DNA from 2 places in the Bacteroides hominis genome. Region 1 is predicted to be linked to the other one. Evidence: riboswitches for the same ligand, from Rfam matches in the RefSeq annotation. Region 1 holds a riboswitch; the other holds the start of a gene.
The links. A riboswitch is a leader RNA that binds a small molecule or an ion and turns the genes downstream of it on or off. The one in region 1 is predicted to bind cobalamin.
Positions count from the first base shown of each region.

Region 2: it holds a riboswitch for cobalamin, as region 1 does, so the genes downstream of both, R3O62_RS17155 (methionine synthase) here and R3O62_RS21560 (anaerobic ribonucleoside triphosphate reductase) in region 1, are expected to answer to the same signal.

Region 1 covers NZ_CP178829.1:5,114,905-5,118,074, reverse strand. Annotated here, with positions in the region: gene R3O62_RS21560 (anaerobic ribonucleoside triphosphate reductase) at 1-1,357, opposite strand, end outside; cobalamin riboswitch at 1,390-1,573, opposite strand; gene trhA (PAQR family membrane homeostasis protein TrhA) at 1,697-2,347, opposite strand; gene R3O62_RS21550 (diaminopimelate dehydrogenase) at 2,476-3,170, opposite strand, start outside.
Region 2 covers NZ_CP178829.1:4,071,271-4,074,440, forward strand. Annotated here, with positions in the region: gene R3O62_RS17150 (cytochrome-c peroxidase) at 1-507, opposite strand, end outside; gene R3O62_RS17155 (methionine synthase) at 667-1,644, opposite strand; cobalamin riboswitch at 1,708-1,916, opposite strand; gene R3O62_RS17160 (TonB-dependent receptor) at 2,086-3,170, opposite strand, start outside.

The sequences.
Region 1 (3,170 bases):
TGGCGTCCCATTTTTCGTTTTGGTTGAACGGGGCATCCAGGAACATGAAGTTAGGGAAGAGTGCTTTTGCCGTAGTGTGGCAAGCTTTCAGGAACAGGTCGAAGTTGGGTGCTTCAAATTTTAATTTACCTTCCATGGCAGCATCGAAATTAGCCATAGCCTTTTCATAATCGGCTTCTGTGTACGATACTCCGTTTTTTATCTTGAATATCTGGATTGGGAATACCGGCACTTCTCCCCTTGTGCCCAGTCCCTCTACGGTTGCTTTCAGTAATTCTTCAATCACCATGCGTCCTTCGGCCGAAGTGTCTGTTCCATAATTGATCGAACTGAACACTACCTGGTTTCCACCGCGTGAGTGCATTGTGTTCAGGTTATGGATAAAGCCTTCCATGGCCTGGTGCGTATCTTTCTGAGTCTGCACAAATGCTTTCTCTATAATTTGGTTCAGATGTTCTTTGTCGATATTGATCTGTAGGGCAGTCAGGGCCATGCGCAATGTTTCGCGTTCCAGTTCCGCTGCTTTGATGGACGACAGATGTTCGGCAATCACTGTACGGATAGCCTTTTCTTCTATTTCTTCACCCTTGTTCATCTGTACATAGAAGCTGATGAATGATGCCAGGTGTTTACGGAATGATTTGCTTACCCCTTTTGCCATAAAGAAGTCGAATGCCGGTATGGCCTGACCTCCGTGCTGTTCGTTCTGGTTAGTCTGGAAAATAATGGTAGCCAGGGTAGCATAACTTTGAATGCTTTGCGGGGTACGTATACTGCCGTTCTTGGTGCGGAATCCACGTTCGAAGAGGTCATCCATGTCATACTGGATACAAGTCGTGGTTTTGGTCGGGTAGTAATCCAGGTCATGGATGTGGATGTCTCCCAATTGGTGCGCCTCGGCAAAACGTTTCGGCAACAGATATTTATATGTATAGTCTTTGGTTACTTCCGAGGCAAATGTCATCATCTGTCCGGCGGGGGTATGACTGCTCATATTGGCATTGCTCAGGTTGACATCGTTTTTATCGATAGCTACGATACCGTCCATCACATGCTTCATCTGAGTCTTTTTGTCTCGTTCGGTGTTTCGCCATTCCCGATAGATGATGTACTTTTTGGCTACTTCCGGACGAACCTTCATCAGCTCTTTTTCTACCAGGTCCTGAATTTCTTCTACCGTAATGGTAGGAGATGCAAATTGTCCGATTACGTTCATCGTGATGTCAGCAATCAATTGCTGTTCATCATTGATTCCTGTGGCACTAAACGCTTTTGATACAGCGTTCTTGATTTTACTGATGGAGAAGTCCTCCCTTTTACCATCTCGTTTGATGATACAAATTTCCGCGTAGTTCATAACTTTAACTCCCGAAAGCTTTAGATTTTTTTTAATATGTTTACTTTTTCAGCAGGTCTTCTGACTTATCTCTCCCTCGCAACGCCTTCCCACGCTGGGCGCAGTGGCATAGTGTGCGGATTCTCAGAGAATTACAGCAGCGGGTACTGTCGCCGATTTGCACAGCGTTCCCTCGTGACTAAACCTCTTTTTAGTGCTGAAATCTGCTACAAAGGTAACAGTTAAAGCAATAAGTTGTTCTTGTTTTAAGAAGAATTTTTGGAGAACTTTTCTTTCTTCCTGATACAGAAAGTTTTCCAAAACGGGAAACTTTCGGGCATGAAATTTAAATGAAGTTTGCTAAAGAATCAGCCAGATAGCTATGATATGCCCTATGCTTCCGCCCAGACAAAACAGGTGGAAAACAGCATGTGTGTAAGGTTTTCGCAACGAATAAAATACGGCTCCCATGATGTAGGAAGCCCCTCCTCCGATAAGCCACCAAAAGGCGGGAGAAGCTCCGATGGCGGAGAGGCAGTCCATCAAAGGTTTCAGGGCTACCAGGATGGCAGAACCCATTCCGACGAAGCAGACTGTTTCAAGATTACTGTGTTCTTTCAGCTTTTTAAAAGCCAGTATGAAGCCTACGATGGCCGACAGCCATACGAAAGCGAATATTCCCCAGCCCCAGCCACCGGCATGGCGCAATACCAATAAGGTAAACGGGGTATAAGTGCCTGCTATGTGCAGGTAGATGGCGCCGTGGTCGAATTTGCGGAGAAGTTCTTTACGGCTGCCGGGTCTTGAACCGTGATACCAGGTAGAACTGATATAGGATGCCAGCATTCCCGCCAGGTAGACCAGCACACAACCTGCCGCCCAATGGGGATGTGGGTTGGTAAGTGCTTTTTCCAACAGAAAATATCCTGCGGTGATACCTAACAGAATACCTGCACCATGACTCAGGGTGTTGGATAATTCTTCGCCGTGTGAATATCGCTTGTTCTCCATTCGTGTGTATATAGGTGATGTGGTAGCAATTTAATAAGATGACCGCAGATTTGAGAGTTTCGACACACCCTCTTAAAATCTGCGGTCATCCTTTCCTTTTTAGAAGTATCTTGTATCAGGCAGCAGATTTATACCAGATGTCCGATCCATTCTTCGCGGTCGCCCGGCAACAGGTCGATTACCGGTACTTCCACCATGGTGTAGCATCCCGGTTGCTGCTTCATCGAAGCGCGTGCCACGCATACCAGTACCTGTGCGGTCAGTGCGGGATTGTTGATGCGCATGTTGAATTCGAACAACTGATTCTGGGTTTTTCCCGATACACCTTTGCGGGTCAGGTTTACACCGTGTCCCATGTCCAAGAGTGCATCCACGCTCGGCACTTGCTTTACGTGGGTTTCGTCGTTCACGAAATAAGCGTCCGATTTGATTGCGGCTGCCACGTCTTCAAATTTATATCCGTCTTTCAGTTCGATGTATACCATGCGGCGGTGGATTCCCGTTCCTGTGGGGATGGTCATTGACAAAGCCGCTTTCACTCCGTCGATTGCTTTCACGGCTACCGTGTGGCCCATGCTCATACCCGGACCGAAGTTGGTGTAAGTGATGCCTTTCGGAGCAATAGCCTCGAGCATGGTGCGTACGATGGAGTCGCTTCCCGGATCCCATCCGGCCGAGATGATCGATACCGCCCCGTGTTCTTTGGCACAAGCACCCAGTTCACGGCGGAGATCTACGATTCCGGTGTGGATATCGAAACTGTCCACTGTATTGATTCCCATTGCGAGGATTTCTTTTGCGTATTTCTCAACGCTGCGGGTCG
Region 2 (3,170 bases), 1.0 Mb from region 1:
AACGTAAGCAAACAGCGAATCGGCATTACCCGTTTCGCCATATATCCGTATCAAACGGTCATAATACGGAGTACGTCTCACCTTTTCGGCCACCATTTGTTTGTCCTTATTCCCCATTTCCACCGGATTCAGCAAAGGAACACCCGCCTGATCCCGCAAAGAAGGAGAACGGCCGTCCCAAAACAGACCTCCCACATAGCTTTCATCTTCATCATCATAATGTAACTCAGGCACAAAAGCGGCATAACATACCGACATGGAATTGCGCTGAGAAAAGAGTCCCTGCACTGCGCCTTCGGATATGGCACGCGACTGTTCATCGGCAAATCCCCGGGAGACGGCATGGCAAGTGGCGCACGACTGTCCGGATGGTTCAGAGAGCGAAGTATCATGGAAGAGGAGTTTACCCAACGCTTCTTTTTCGCTTCCGCCTTTGTGAGGCGGATGTCCGCACGAGATGCAGACAGAACCCATCAGTGCGGCTAATAGTAGTTTATGTGTCATCATAGTTGTAAAAACAGGGATATAGTTGTTTCAGGGTTCAAAGATACATCATTTTCTGAAAAAGGTATAAAAAAGCCCGGTCGAAATCACATCGCCCGGGCCCCTCTAAACAGGCTCTTACGAATCTGTTCCACGAAAATATACTATAGTTATAAAGAAGTTCTATTCCTCTTCGGGCCAAAGTTCTCCCGCAACCATTTCAGCCATTCTCAGCGTATGCCATTGCTTCTCCTCAGCCTCTTCATAAGATTCCGAAGGTAGTACCTCAGCATTGGGAATGCAGAGTGAGAAGCGGTGCGAGGGAATATAACGTACAATCTGGTCGATCTTAGCCCTTAGTTCTTCCAACTCTTCCTCTACGGGATAATGGGAAAGGACGAAACCAAAAACCGATTGCTTTTCCCGTATGAACCACAGCAAACGGTTTTTGCCACAACATTCCGAATCATAGTCGAGGAAAAAAGCATTGATGCCCTGTAGTGAGAAAAGCATTTCGGTAGGCGAGTGAAAAGCGATGTAAAGGTCGGCAGGCAGATTTTCCAAAGCCATGTTGTTGACACGAATAGCATTATCTGTCACCGTGCGCGTTGCGTCATCGAGTTGCAGATAACGGCATCCCGATTTATACAATTCCATAATCAGCTTCTGATACACCTGTGCAATATCCACCAGCAATGTCTCGAGTTCGGGATAAATCAGATCCAGTTGCGTCCGGTTTGCGTCCTTCATCAATTCGGCCAGCAGGCGCGAAGGCGCCGGAAGCACCTGCTTAGCTATTACATCTCCGCCGGTTACCCCGGTAAGAAAAACAAAATCATCGAGCACCGGATGACGATGCACATCGATCTTGCCGGTCAGTTCGACAGAAGTCTTTCTGTCATCCCGGAATCGGATGCCATCCAATCCGCACATAAAGTCGAGCGGCCACGCATCACTGCGGAAACGGCCGTCGGTGACCACCTTCAGCCCTTCTGCCTTCAGTCTGTCCACCAGATTCCGTATTTCGGCATCTTCGACAGCACGCAAAGTAAGCAGGCTGATTTGTTCGTTTCGATATTGCTCACGGGCTTCTCTCAATGCAGGAGGCAGAAGAAAAGTACCGGCAACGTCTACTTTGAACGGAGGAACTACTTTTTCCATACGCTCTACGTTTTTAATATTGATTGTTACTATTGTGCTTTGCTCCTAACCCACGAGGAACCAAGACTTATCAGCGAGAGTGGCAGGTCTTCTGACTTAGCTTCCATTCCGAACGCCTTCCCGGCTTACACGAGCCAGTGGCAAAAGAGTATCCGATCGGAATGTTTGTATTAAAGCCTCACAGCAGCGGGACTGTCCGGGAGTCACACCCGGTTCCCTTTTAATCGCCAGAAGCAGGAAAGCTTTGGCGAACCAATCTGCCGACAAATATAAAAACAATAAATCAGATATTTGTGTTCAGAGAGATACTTTTTTCAATCGGAGCCTCTGCCGAAGTAAAACAGAGGCTCTGTCCGGACAGAACAAAGGCTCCGTCCGACCGGGACAGAGCCTTCGTTTCAACCAAGCAGAGGCTCGGTTTCCAGACTAATTGCAACGGGCTTAATAGCTGATCTTTACTCCGGCAAAATAGCTTCGCGGAGCAGCCGGCCCATAGATATATCCGGAGTCACGTTCCACTCCCTGGTCAAAGTCGTTCTGATAAGCGTTGAACACATTTTGTACACCGGCGCTCAACTGGAGGTCTATCGTCTTATAAAGTTTGAAATCATAGGCCAACTTAACTCCCATATCGAAGAAATCGCGCGTATTGACCGCTATGTCATTCTTGATATAACCTGCCATATGCTGCACCAGCATCGAACCGGTATAGGTTCCCGACAAGGAAACGGAGAGCGGTTTGACAGGGGTATAGGTTGCCGTGAAATATCCATAGGTATTCGGAGTACGGAAAATCTTCTTCTGAGCCGGTGCCGTTTCACTCCATTTTTCGGGTTCGTCATAGCGGCTTTGCTGCAAGGTGACTCCCGCCTGCAACTGGAACAAAGAGAGGTAAGCCATTTTTCCTTCCATCGACAGTCCCAGCACTTTCGCTCCCGAACCATTGCGACGTTCTTTAATCAGAATCCCGTCCCGCACTCCGATGTTCTCGAGAACAAACACATCCGACAGCTTGGTATAGAAACCTTCTACCAGGAAGTTCACCTGAAAAGCACCGAAGCGGTGATACATATCCGCCGAAGCACTGAAACTCTGCGACTTCTCTTCTTTGAGATTCTTGGCGCGCTCAATCATAGACACCGTTCCGCCCACATTCTCAATATGCAGGTCTTCATCAAAAGCCTGGGGGGCACGGAATCCGGAAGAATAGCTCAGACGGAGGTTGACGTCTTGTGTAGGATTGAAACGCAAATTGGCACGGGGACTGAAGATGACATGGTTGATCAGATTATGCTTGTCCAGACGTCCGCCCAGCAAGATACTCCACTTTTCATTTTTCCATTCGTTCTGGAAGAAAGCGCTACCGATATTCACCGTCTGCCTGGTATAGCGATTGTATCCCCACATATCATCCTTCAGATTGTCCCGGTTATATTCCAGCCCGGCAGTCAGATCGGCAGGCATAAAGAGGCATTTATCGAAACTGTACACATACTGGGAACCGCCGATAAAGGTCAGGTCCGTCG